Regions from separate parts of the Janthinobacterium sp. P210005 genome, predicted to be linked through region 3. Evidence: predicted binding sites of a transcription regulator. Region 3 holds the regulator's gene; each other region holds the start of a gene.

The links. Region 3 encodes sigma-54, which starts transcription at its own class of promoters, with help from an activator protein. Its sites were predicted from a motif close to TGGCANGNAANCTGCTTT; they were not measured.
Region 1: the regulator sigma-54 is predicted to act here: its motif matches at 2,400-2,417, upstream of VPH40_RS12020 (PEP-CTERM sorting domain-containing protein).
Region 2: the regulator sigma-54 is predicted to act here: its motif matches at 1,901-1,918, upstream of VPH40_RS07380 (EDSAP-1 family PEP-CTERM protein).

The regions. Positions count from the first base shown of each region.
Region 1 covers NZ_JAZARC010000002.1:442,307-446,677, forward strand. The annotation lists gene VPH40_RS12000 (hypothetical protein) at 1-691, shown strand, start outside; gene VPH40_RS12005 (dodecin) at 1,211-1,417, shown strand; gene VPH40_RS12010 (hypothetical protein) at 1,445-1,756, opposite strand; gene VPH40_RS12015 (hypothetical protein) at 1,919-2,293, shown strand; gene VPH40_RS12020 (PEP-CTERM sorting domain-containing protein) at 2,505-3,494, shown strand; gene VPH40_RS12025 (LytR C-terminal domain-containing protein) at 3,564-4,371, opposite strand, start outside.
Region 2 covers NZ_JAZARC010000001.1:1,679,108-1,683,478, forward strand. The annotation lists gene VPH40_RS07365 (hypothetical protein) at 1-14, opposite strand, end outside; gene VPH40_RS07370 (hypothetical protein) at 261-434, opposite strand; gene VPH40_RS07375 (glycosyltransferase) at 570-1,802, shown strand; gene VPH40_RS07380 (EDSAP-1 family PEP-CTERM protein) at 1,992-2,969, shown strand; gene VPH40_RS07385 (EDSAP-1 family PEP-CTERM protein) at 3,077-4,069, shown strand; gene VPH40_RS07390 (nitroreductase family protein) at 4,088-4,371, opposite strand, start outside.
Region 3 covers NZ_JAZARC010000002.1:193,522-197,892, forward strand. The annotation lists gene VPH40_RS10855 (enoyl-CoA hydratase/isomerase family protein) at 1-245, opposite strand, end outside; gene hpf (ribosome hibernation-promoting factor, HPF/YfiA family) at 374-736, opposite strand; gene VPH40_RS10865 (RNA polymerase factor sigma-54) at 806-2,284, opposite strand; gene lptB (LPS export ABC transporter ATP-binding protein) at 2,289-3,044, opposite strand; gene lptA (lipopolysaccharide transport periplasmic protein LptA) at 3,044-3,625, opposite strand; gene lptC (LPS export ABC transporter periplasmic protein LptC) at 3,651-4,262, opposite strand; gene VPH40_RS10885 (KdsC family phosphatase) at 4,305-4,371, opposite strand, start outside.

The sequences.
Region 1 (4,371 bases), 250 kb from region 3:
CACTGAAGCTCGACGTGACTGGGATGCCATAGGCTCCTTCTTCGAGCAGGCGAGCACCTTAGAACCGTGGAACTTTGTCGCAGAAGTTGCAACTAACTTGTTCGGCACCCATCTTGAGCAGTCGATGCCAGCGTATCTCGCGTTCCTTCAGTTCGCGAACGACCAAGGCCTGCACAACAAGATTGCCGAAGGGAAACGATTCAAGATGGCTCAAGTACTTTGTTCCAAAGCACTTGAGCTGGGGATCATTACTAGTCACCCGGTGGTGTTGGTGCCAATAGCATGCGTATATGGATGCGAGGATGCAAAACGGGTAATGAAATTCGCGGGGAAGCCGGAGAATTTCAATCCCAGCAATGCGTTGGGTGATATTCAGACGATCTCTCGCGTCACTGGAATGATGACCAACTTCGTTCAACAAGCCGGCGCGAATGGCGGGCCGTTCAAGAATGCAAAATTCATAACCGCAGATTCCCCGCTCTACAACATGCTGCGCTATTTCACTATGCAATCTGTAATCACAACGGAAATGCCAGACGGAGCGGCTCGCGAATTTAAGGTGTCCGTCGACGCTCCGGGTCTTTACCCTGATCTCTTTGGTTCAGATCTTAAGCCTAAGGATGAGAAAAACCAAAAGGAACTGGATGAATTATACAAGTTGCTGGGTGCAGAGTTTCCAGACGAACCTTGAATTGCCTGCGCCCGACTATACTGCTAGCCGCCGCACTTCGCGGAACCTGACGAGTAACAACCTCAAGTTTAAGGATGCTTGCCAGCCTCCAGGGTGCCTCAACGGTTGACAAGCACTGCAGCGACGTCGGAACCAATAGTAAATTTGATCGTATACTGTGCGAATGGTAGTCAACGGGGTGTCAACATTACTATCAGCTCACCAAGGCAGCACTATTAGCTGATCTAACGTAAGTGTCTGATTTCGCTACATAATGTTAGCTAGCGTCACCAGAACTGAGGAATTTTTAATCATCAGGTGGCCAGTTCGAAACCGGCAGTCGGCACCAGAATTTAGTAGGAAATCAAAGGGTTACAAGCTTCGGCTTGTAGCCCTTTTTTCTTTTCTCCCTTCTGCAAACCACTGCCGTGACGCATTGCTGCGCCGCGCAATGACGTCCAGCGCATTTAGGCGCACTATGGGCACTTGCTGGCGAAGAAGAACTTTCCGATGTCTGGCTTGCCTACCTGGGGAAATATCATGTCCGCACATACTTACAAGCTGATCGAACTGGTCGGCACGTCGACCGAGAGCAGCGATCAGGCGATACGCGACGCCATTGCCAAGGCGGCGCTGACGGTCAAGCACATGGACTGGTATGAAGTGACCGATTCGCGCGGCCATATCGTCGATGGCAAGGTGGCGCACTTCCAGGTCACGCTCAAGGTCGGCTTCCGGCTCGAATAAAGGGATCGAGTGAAGCAGGCGGCGCGCTCAGCGCCGCCCGGCCGCTCCCCGGCTCTCCAGCCACTCCCGGCCGCCGGCCTCCAGTGCGGTCTCGATGACCTTGTCCGGCAAGCTGTAGACGGTCGCCCAGCTGGCGCGGCCATCCTGCGTGTTGGCTGGAAAACTGTGCGTCTCGATCGGCCAGTGATATTTGCGTTTCAATGCCTTGACGATGGCGGCCAGCGAGACGCGGCCTTGCAGCGGTTCGGCGCCGGACTGGTCGCTATTCGACAGCAGCACGGCCAGGACCTGGCCGCGGCCCGTGCGCGCGCCGGGGAAGGTGGGGGTTTTGTTTGCCATGGCCTATTTTACCGGGCAATGATCGGACGAGAGGCGATGTGCCGCACCTTTGATACGGCGCAAGCGCCGCAGCGGCTTTGCGTCCACGATGGGCATTTCGCCAGGCGTGCCGGCGCCCCTCCGGCAGCCTGGGCCTATCATCATGGGGCACAGGAGCCTATCATGCACAGCCTGAACATCCACGCCATGCAATGGCAACCCGTCGCCGATATTTCCGCCGTCAATCCGCTGCTGCCCGACGATCTCGCCTGCTTTCGCGAGCTGCGCGACGTGCTGCAACGCTACGGCGCGCTCGACCGCTTCGGCATTTCCCTGATCCACCGCCATTTCGACATCGCCGACGACGAAGAGCTGATGGAGTACACGGATGCGGAAGCACGCATCTTGACGGTCAAACCTGTCAAGAAAAGCGACATCGACTGGAATCACACGACGATTACCAACTGGAAATTGACGGAAGGCGAGGAAGTGGCGCGCATCGGTTGCGGCTGCGCACGCAATTCGGGCGGCCACCTGGGCTATCACCGGGGTACCTGAGGCTGGCCGACGGCGCCCGCCAAGCGGCGTCGGCCTTTCTTACACTTCACTTCATCCAGCTCAGTCCGCTTTGTGCAAGCACTTGATTTCTTGTGATATTTTTGTGTGGCACGCAAGCTGCTTATCCCTGTCTACGAGATGAATCCAGGCAAGTCATTCTGGATTCTTTGTCCCCCGGATTTTCCGAGACTGACCACGACAAGAGGCTGCGATGAACGTTGATCACACACGAAGCAAGACCCTGGGCTGGCTGGGCGCACTGGCGGCGGCGAGCCTGCTGGCCAGCGGCCAGGCACAGGCCGGCGCGTACGGCCTGGCCGTCAATGAGTTGAACAATTTCCGCATCACCACCAGCGCCGGTGCGCTGTCGCTGGCCGGCGCCAACCGCAATGCCAGCGACAGCGCTTTTTTCGAAGGCGGCGTGGCCGTCAATCCGCGCGCCGTCAATACGGGCCCGGCCGCCAACGCCGACGTGCTGCAAGTGTGCTCGGGCGGCGGCTGCAGCGGCTTGCCGCAAAACCATTACGCCCCCAGCCCCAGTTCCACCCTGGAGTTTGCCCGCGGCGATGCGCATGCCTTCGGCAACATGCTCAATGGCGGCGCCAGCGTGAGCGCCGTGGCGGAAGCTCAGCGCAACACGATCGGCGCCGCCACGGCCACGGCCGGCGACACGCTGACCGGCTCCGTCAACCTGACCCTGTCGAGCGCCGGCTTCATCACCTTCAGCTTCATGGGACGGCGCGACCTGCGCACCAGCGTGACGACCATGGGCGACAAGTCGAACGTGTCGATCATGGATATCTTCAATATCTCGTGCAACAGTTCCAGCCCCGCCGGCTGCCTGTCGCACGCGAACGCCGATGGCGTGATCTTCCAGTTCGCGCCCGATGGCGATGCCAACAATGGCAGCGACATCAATGGCAACCATGGCGCCGGCAGCCTCGACCCGTTCAGCCTGAACATGACGGCCGGCACCAACGACCCGGCCACCGGGCGCGCCTTCACGAATGGCTTCGCGATGTTTTCCCTGACCTCGAATTTCGCCCTGCCGGCCGGCAGCTATACCCTGAATTTTTCCAAGTCGACGCGCACCGATATCGTCGTCATCGATCCGCCGCTTGCGGTACCTGAGCCGGGCACGCTGTTCCTGCTGGGCATGGGATTGGCAGCCCTGGCTTTTACGCGGCGCCGCCAGCCGTAATCATCCGCAGCATGAAAAACACGCGGCGCCTCATGGGCGCCGCGTGTTTTTTGCATCAGTCGAGGCGTTTTAACCGAGCCGCGCCAGCGCCTGGCGCGCCAGCTGCAATTGCTGCAGATAATAGCGGTGCAGCATGGCCGGATCGCTCAAGTCGCGCCCCAATACCAGGCGCAGCTCGCTGGCGGGGCAGTCGCCGGCCTGGGTTTCTACTGGGGTTTGCACCTGCGTTCCCAACTGACGCGCCAGCTGGCGCGCCGCCTGCTCCTGCGCGGGCCGGTACTCGACGCGCGTGCGCGCCACCTGGAAGCCGGTTTCATTGGCCAGGCGCACCACTTGCACGGGAGCGCCGGCCAGGCTGCGCGCCAAGGCGGCGGCCAGGCCGGGCACGCCGTTGCCATTCACAATTTCCAGGCGCGGGCGGGGCACGGCAGGAGCCGGCATGGACCGCTCGGCCGTGACAACGGGCACGCTGCGCGCGGCGGCCGGCACGCGCTGCAAGCGGGCCATGCCGTCGCCTTGCGTGATCTCGATGCGCGCCATGGCGGGCGCATCCGGCAGCGGCGCGGCCACGGGCACGCCCGGCGGCGGCGCCGCGTTGCGCAAGACGGCCATGTCGCTCCGTAAATCATGTTCCTGCAGGCTCTGCGCCTGGCGCCGCATGACGGCCGCGCGCGCGTGCTGTCCCAGCCGTTCGAGCACTTGCGCCAGGTGCTGCCAGGCCAGCGCATTGAGCGGATCGAGCAGACACGCCTGTTCCAGCGCAGTCAACGCTTGCGCATCGCGCCCGCGCAAATAGTAGGCGCGACCGAGATTGCTGAACAGATACGCCTGTTGCGGCTGCGGCGCACCGGCTTCCTGCGTCAGGGCCAGCCATTGG
Region 2 (4,371 bases), on a different contig from region 3:
ATTTTGTTATGCAAGGAATTGCCCACGATGGTCTCCTGTACAAGAATTTTTATGATGTCTCATTATAAGAACAGAATCGTGACGGCCGCATGACACTCGACAGTTAGAGCTTGATTTGTATCCACTCGGCAACATTTATTGGCGTTTTTGTTGTTTAAATGGCGTGGCGCTGGCGGCCACCGCGCAGTCCATTTCCGATCGGAAATAAACGCGGCGCGCATCTCCCCGTCACCGCCATGCCGGCGGCGCACCGCGCCCCGTCACTGCATTTTCACGGGCGGTGGCGGCGGCGTCGGCTCCTCGACGGGCACGGGCTCGATGTGGGGCGGCGTTTCCGGCGGCGGCGTGACGGGATCGCCTTCCGGCGGTGGCGGCATATCGGGTTCGGGCGTGCTGTGCGCACGCAACAGGGCAGGACGGAATTGGGTTTGCATGTGACCTCCTTTGCCCCACTCTAGCCGATGCGGCCAAATCCTGGCGCCCGCCAGTGGCAAGCCGCTGCGGGAACTAAACGGCGCGGCGCCACTCCAACCTGGCAGGTCTCTCACCTGCGAGTACAAGCGATCCCCATGGCGCGCAAGACAATCCTCTTTATGGCCGAGGCAGTGACCCTGGCCCACGTCGGCCGCCCCCTGAGCCTGGCCCAGGGACTCGACGAGGACAAATATGAGGTGCATTTTGCCTGCGCCGATGGCTATGACTTTTGCTTCAAGCAGGCGCCCTTTCGCCGCTGGCGCATCGACAGTATTTCATCGCTGCAATTCCTACAGGCCTTGGCGCACGGCAAGCCCGTCTACACGGAAAGCACCCTGCACGCATATGTGGAAGACGACTTGCGCCTGCTCAATACCGTCCAGCCCGATCTCGTGATCGGCGACTTCCGCCTGTCGCTGTCCGTCAGCGCGCGCCTGCAGCGCATTCCCTACCTCACCGTCAGCAATGCCTACTGGAGTCCGTACGTGCGCCAGCACTACACGGTGCCCAGCCTGCCCCTGACCAGCCTGCTGCCCATCTGGCTGGCAGCCCCCCTGTTCCGCCTGATCCGCCCGCTGGCCTTCGCCTCGCATGCCGTGCCGCTGAACCGCGTGCGCCGCCGCCATGGCCTGCCCTCGCTGGGCAGCGACCTGCGGCGCATCTATACGGATGCGGACCGCACCGTGTACGCGGATATTCCGCAACTGTTCCCGCCGCACGCCATGCCGTCCACGCACGACTACCTGGGCCCCATCATCTGGGCGCCGCCGCTCGACTTGCCGGACTGGTGGCAGCGCCCGGAACTGAGCAGTGGAAGGCCCATCATCTACGTCACCCTGGGCAGTTCCGGCCAGGGGCAATTGCTGCCGCGCGTGCTGCACGCGCTGGCGCCCCTGCCCGTCACCGTATTGGCGGCCACGGCCGGCACCGGCCGCGTCGATGCCGTGCCGCCGAATGCCCACGTCGCGCCCTTCTTGCCGGGCGACGCGGCGGCCCGGCGCGCCAGCCTGGTGATCTGCAACGGCGGCAGCCCCACCAGCCAGCAGGCGCTGACGGCCGGCGTGCCCGTCATCGGCATCGCCGGCAACCTCGACCAATTCCTCAACATGCACGGCATCGCGGGGACCGGCGCCGGCCTGCTGCTGCGCGCCGACCGCTTCCATGAAACCGCCCTGCGCCATGCCGCCACGCGCATGCTCGACGATGGCCGGGCCAGGCTGGCGGCGCGTCAGCTGGCCACGGCCATGCGCAACTATGTGCCAGGGCAACGCTTGCTGCCCCATCTGCACGCCCTGCTGGGGCTTTCGCCGCAAGGCGGCCAGCCTTGACGGGCTGGCGTCGGCTTTTCTTACAGAGAGTCCGGCAACACCTGCACCACGTCAACAAAAGCACGCCAAGTCCTTGATTTCAAAAGAACCTCATGCGTTGGCATGGAAGTCGCTTAAGTCTGGCTATGAGCACCTGCAGACAGGACTCAGGCAACACTTCCAGACTCACTCAACCACGAGGTGAATACAATGAAACTCTCGAAACTGAAACTGCTTCCGGCCGCGGCCGCACTGGCCATGTTGTGCGCCGCCGGTAGCGCACAGGCGGGCGCCTATGGCTACGCCTACAACAACATCTTCGGCTTGCAGATCGTCGCCGCCACGGGCTCGATCACCGCCCTGAACAGCACCACGATCTCGCGCGCCACGGCCACCCTGAATGGCGTCAGCGTCATCAATGGCGGCCCCGGCCTGCTCGACTCGCCCCGCGCCGCCATCGGCGCCGTGACCAAAGGGGAAAACAATTTCACGCAACAGGGCGCCTCGGGCAACTACTCGCGCGGCGATGCGCAGATCGTCAGCACGCAGTTTCCCTCGTTCCCGCCCGGCTCCACCTCCACGCAGGCGGTAAACGTGGCCGAGGCCCACCTGGCCGGCCCAGCCGGCACGGCCGATGCGTCCGGCCGCAACGGCTCGACCACGGGCTTTTCCGTCAACTTCGTCGTCGGTTCGCCCACGGCAACGCTGAGCTTTGACTTCTTCTCCTCGCCATTCATGCAAGTCTTCCTGCAAAGCACAGTGGGGCAACTGTCCACCGCGACGGCCAACCTGGTGATGACCATCACCATCACCAACTCGACCGGTGCGACCGTCTTCAACTGGACACCCGATGGCGTCGTCGGCTCCGGCATCTTCGGTGGCACGGAAAACGCCGATGCAGCCAACCTGAACACCGGCCTGGCGACCAACTTCCTGACGCGCGGCAACCTGTTTACGTATAACCCCACCGGTTGCGGTACGCCTGGCGGCACCGGCGTGGGCACGACTTGCGGCGGCAACTTCAACGCCGTCAGCAATGCCCTCGCGGCCGGCAACTACACCTTGACCTTGAATGCGGTGGAGAGCGTGGACCTGGTCAAACAGGCGCCGGAACCGGGCACCCTGGCGCTGCTGGGCCTGGGCCTGGCCGGCCTGGGCTATGCCAGCCGCCGCAAAGTCAGCGCCTGAACCAGGCAACAGGGGGATGCACAGGCGAGGGAGTTTCCTCGCCTTTTTCATGTGGCAAGCCTGTCGGTTTTCCTTACAACCCGGCCGACCAGGAGATGAGGATTTTCATGACTACATTTTCTTGTACCCGATTGCCCATGCTCATGCTGAGCTTGCTATTGCTGGCCAGCAGCGGCACTGCCGGCGCCGCCGCCTACGGCTATTCGTACACCAGCGTCTTTGGTCTGGTCATCAGCAATCCCTCCGGCTCCGTCACCCTGCTCAGCAACATCGACCTGTCGCGCACGACCGCCACGCTCAATGGCAGCAGCGTCATCAATGGCGGCAGCAACGAGATCGACGCGCCGCAGGCGAAACGCGGCGCCGTCAGCAAGGGAGAGAACGACTTTACCCCGCAAGGCATGGGCAATGCTTCGTATGCGCGCGGCGAAGCGCAAATCGTCGCCTCGCAAATCCCCCCCTTCCCACCGGGCTCGACCAGCACGCATACCGTGAACGCGGCAGAAACCTTCCTGACGGGCGGCGGCAGCGCGGACGCCTCGGGGCGCAACGGTTCCAGCACCGCGATGACCGTCAATTTCGTCGTCGGCCAACCGGGCGCGACCCTGGCCTTCGACTTCCAGGCCCTGCCCTTCATGCAGCTGTACCTGGACGCGCTGGCCGGCACAGGTTCGGCGGCCACGACGAATATGGCGATGACGTTCAGCATCATCGATGAACATGGCCAGATCGTCTTCAGCTGGGCACCCGACGGCAAGCTCGGCTCCGGCATCCTGGGCGGCACCGAACTGGCCGATGCGGCCAGCCTCAACACGGGCTACGCGCAAACGCCGCTCACCAGCGGCAGCGTGTTCACCTACGATCCCAGCGGCTGCGGCGCCCCCACGGGCACGGGCGTCGGCACGGCGTGCGGCGGGCAGTATGGCGCCGTCACGGACAGGCTGGCGGCCGGCAGCTACACGCTGGTGTTGAATATGCTGAACAGTTCCGAACTGGCCTATGTGCCAGGCGTCACGCCCATGGCGCTGCCGGGCACCTTGCCGTTGCTGGCGGCCGGCTTGCTGGCGCTGGCCGTCCTGGCGCCCCGGCGGCGGCGCTGACGGGGCGCCAGGCGAGCCTCACCGCCCCGCCGTTGGCGCCACCAGCAAGTCTTGCAGCGGACGGCGCAGCGAGCGCGCACTGGCCGCCGGGCCGGCGCCTATGCGCCCGAGAAACACGGCCCGATCCAACGCGGCCGGCCCCAGCACGGCCTGGCAGCGCACGGCCAGCTCCTGCGCCAGCTCCTGCAGGCCATCGGTGCGCGAAAAGGCGCGCCGTTCGCGCACATAGCGGGCAAAGATCAGCGGCGTCAGTTCCGGCTGCAATTGCAGGCCCAGTTGCGTGGCCGTCAGCCAGAAGCGTT
Region 3 (4,371 bases):
CTGCCGCCTTGCGGCGTGGCCAGACCCGCATCGTAAAAGAAACGGATGTCGCCGCCGGCGCACAGGGCTTTGTCGCTGCTGGAGCGGATCACGACGGCGTCCACCTGCGGATCGTCGCGCCAGGCCAGCAGGGCCGCGCTCAGGGCACGCACCATCTCCAGCGACAGGGAATTCAAGGCTTTCGGACGGTCGAGCACGATGTGCCCGGTGCGGTTGCGGATGGAAGTCTGGACGAAGTCGCTCATGGCAGGCAGGAAAGAAGTGAAAGTGCGAATATTCTAATGCCTGCGCGGGGAACATTGCGTTCCGCTGGGCGCAAAAAAGGGCGCAATGTGCGCCCTTAGTTGATCACAACTGCTGGAAGCGGGTGGCCTTAGACGGCGACGACGGCTTCTTCCTCGGAGTTGTCTGGCAGATGCTTGATCGCCTCTTTACCGTGCCCTTGCACTTTGGTTTTGTATTTCATCACTTGCCTATCGAGCTTGTCGATCAGCGTATCGATCGCGGCGTACAGGTCGTGCGCCAAGCTTTCCACATAGACAGTCTTGCCGCTCAAACGCAGGTTGACTTCAGCCTTTTGACGTTTTTCTTTCTCTTTGAGGTTATCCACGGTCAGAATCACGGCGATATCGATGACTTGATCGAAATGACGTTTCACGCGCTCCAGCTTCGTTTGTACGTATTCACGGATGGCTGGTGTCACTTCGAGATGATGTCCGCTGATGGTGAGATTCATACACACTCCTAAAGATGATCGGGTTCGTGCGGTCCATCCTATCCGGCCCGCAGAGGAACCGAAAAAAACTTACAAACACTTACGCAGGCTCACTGGCGGAATTTTTAATGCTTCCCGGTATTTGGCAACAGTACGTCGCGCAATCACCATGCCTTGTTCCCCCAGCATGTCCGCAATCTTACTGTCGGATAAAGGATTTTTAGGGTCTTCTGCTCCTGTCAGTTGCACGATCAATGCCCGTATCGCCGTCGATGACGCTTCGCCCCCCGCTTCGGTGGCGACGTGGCTACCAAAGAAATATTTCAACTCGAACATGCCGTGCGGGGTCAGCATGTACTTTTGAGTTGTTACCCGCGAGATAGTACTCTCGTGTAAACCCAGTGTATCAGCTATTTCACGGAGCACAAGGGGGCGCATGGCAACGGCCCCATGCGAGAAAAAGTTCTTTTGTCTTTCTACTATCGCCTGTGCCACGCGCAGGATCGTGTCGAAGCGCTGGCGCATGTTCTTGATCAGCCACTTGGCCTCCTGCAACTGTGCGCCCATGGCGCCCTCCCCCTTGCCCTGCTTGAGCAAGTTGGCGTACATGGCGTTGACGCGCAGGCGCGGCATGACGTCGTTGTTCAAGGTCACTTGCCAGCCATTGCGCGCGCGCTTGACGACGACGTCGGGCACCACGTAATCGGAAACGTCCGAGGCGAACACGGCGCCCGGATGCGGATTGCACTGGCGAATCACCGTCTGCGCTTCGCGCAAGTCTTCATCGTCGCAATCGAGGGCTTTTTTCAGCTTGTTGAAATCGCGCTGGGCAAACCAGGCCAGGTGCTTTTCCACGATCACGAGGGCCATGCGCCGCGTCACCATGGCGATGTGCGGCAAGCGCTTGATTTGCAGAGCCAGGCATTCGGACGCGTTGCGCGCGCCCACGCCCGGCGGATCGAAACTTTGCAGCAGCGACAAGGCCGTGCGCATCTCGTCGGCGTCGATTTCCAGCTCTTCCGGCAGGCGCGCCAGGATGTCGTCGAGCGACTCTTCCAGGTAGCCATTGTCGTCGAGCGCGTCGATGATCAGCTCGACCAGCGCGCGGTCGCGCAATTCGAGCACCGTCACGCGCATCTGCTCCATCAGGTGTTCGCGCAGAGTGCAGTGATGGGCCTCCAATTGCGGACGCGAATCTTCGTCGTCGGGCGCCTTGCCCCGGCTCGCCTCACTCCAGTCGCTGTCGCCGCCATCCGCGGCGGCCGGGCTGTCGCCCCCCTCGCCGTCAAACGCTTCCGCTTCGGCCGGCGCTACGGGCGCCTCCTGGCCTGGTGGCTGGGGCGGCGCTTCGGCCGGTGCGGCCGTGGAGCTCAAGGCCCCGTCGGACAGCAGGCGCAGCGAGCGGTCGAGCGGATCATCGAGGCGTTCGAGCAAGGGATTGTCCGTCAGCAATTGCTCGAGTTCCTGGTGCAATTCCAGAGTAGACAATTGCAACAGGCGTATCGATTGCTGCAACTGCGGCGTCAGTGCCAGGTGCTGCGAAGTGCGCAGCTGCAATGATTGTTTCATTGGCTTACATGCGGAAGTGTTCGCCCAGATAGACCCGGCGTACCGACTCGTTCGCAATGATGTCGTCGGGGCGTCCCGACGCCAGCACCGAGCCCTGGTTGATGATGTAGGCGCGGTCGCAAATACCCAGCGTCTCACGCACATTATGATCGGTGATCAGCACGCCGATATTGCGCTCCTTCAAGAAACGCACGATGCGCTGGATCTCGATCACGGCGATCGGATCGACGCCGGCGAACGGCTCGTCGAGCAGCACGAAACGGGGATCGGTGGCCAGCGCGCGGGCGATTTCCACGCGGCGGCGTTCGCCACCGGACAGGGACAGCGCCTGGTTCTCGCGCAGCTTTTCAATCTGCAAGTCGGCCAGCAATTTATCCAGCCGCTCCTCGATCTCGGCCTTCGTCAGCGGGCGGCCTTCGACGGTCTGGATTTCCAGCACGGCGCGGATATTGTCTTCCACCGTCAGCTTGCGGAAGACGGACGCTTCCTGCGGCAGGTAGGACAGGCCCATCTGCGCACGGCGGTGGATCGGCAGGCTGGAGATATCCACGCCGCTGATATCGATGCTGCCACCATCGGACGGCACCAGGCCGACGATCATGTAGAACGAGGTGGTCTTGCCGGCGCCGTTCGGGCCCAGCAAGCCCACCACTTCGCCGCATTCGACTTGCAGCGAAACATCATGCACGACTTGCCGCTTGCCATAGGTTTTTTGCAGCCCGCGAACGATCAGGGTGCTGCCGCAACGTGTATTTTCCATTATTTCTTTCCTGGCGCGGGCGTGGCCGGCGCTTTCTCCGCTGCCGGCGCCTTGGTCTTCGGCTGGATCACCATGCGCACGCTGCCGCCATCGGCGGTGCTGGTGCCGCTGTTGGAATTTTCCATCGCAAATTCTTCCTTGCGGCTGTCATACGAGATGAAAGCGCCATTGGCCACATCGGTGACTTTCGCGCCTTCCAGGCGCGTCAGCTTGGCTCTGGAAAACAGTTTCACCACTTCCGTCTTGTTGTCGTATTCCACGCGCTCCGCTTCGCCTTCGACCCACAGGTCGCCCGCGCCATCACGCTTCTGGCGGAAGGTCGCAAGCTTGCCGGGATCGGCCCAGAAGGTGATGAACTGGTAGCCTTGCGGGTCTTCCGTGATCAGGGCCCGGCCCGCCTTCATGGTCAGGGTCCCCTTGACCAGCACGACGTCGCCCGTCAGGGTGCGCACCTGCTTGACGTCATCGACGTGGCCGCTGCGTGCCGTGATGACGGCTTCCTTCTCGGAATCGGCCTTCTCGGCATGCGCCGCGCCCATGATGGCCAGCGAAAATACGGTCAACAGCAAGATGTTCTTCATAGTATGGTTTCCTTGTTTCATTCTGTCATTTTGCCGCCGCGGCCGGGCGCGGTTTCGGCGGGAGGACCATGCGCAGCGCATTCTGCACTTCCACCACGCCGGTGGCGTTATTCGCCTTCATGCCGACGCCATTGATGCGCGAGGCGCCCGTCAGGATATCGACAGGCACGTCCGTTTCCATTCTTTCCTCGTCCGGGAACACCGTCAGCGCTTCCGTCTTGACCGTCAGGTTCTGCGCCTTCGGACTGGCCACGCGGTCGATCACGACCTTGCGGTGCAGTTGCAGCCGGGTATTGTCCTGGTCGATATGCGCCAATTCCGCATTCATGTTCATCGGCGGCATGCCTGGCGTGAGCTTGCGCACGAAGGGCTGGTCGATATCGGACGAATCGTCCAGCGGATAATGCGTGAGCTTGGTGCCCGACACGATATAGCTGGGCTTGCCCGTCAAGTCCATGCGCACCATGCTGAAATTGGTGATGAAATAGTCGGGTTCATCCAGATGCTTGCTGGCCGTGATGTCCTGGCCATTCTTGTTCATCACCTCGAGCAGCCAAAAGCTGCCCAGCGCGACGACAACCGCGCCCAGCACGGTAAAAATCATGCGCCAGCGATGGGCGCCTCCTGGCTTACGCATAGGGCTTCACTCTTTCAAAGGTCACTGGCGAGGCGGCGCGCCTCACTCCAGGAACGGCGCCATGACGCGCGCATAGTTGTCCTGGGCGCGCAGCAGGAATTCGCAGATC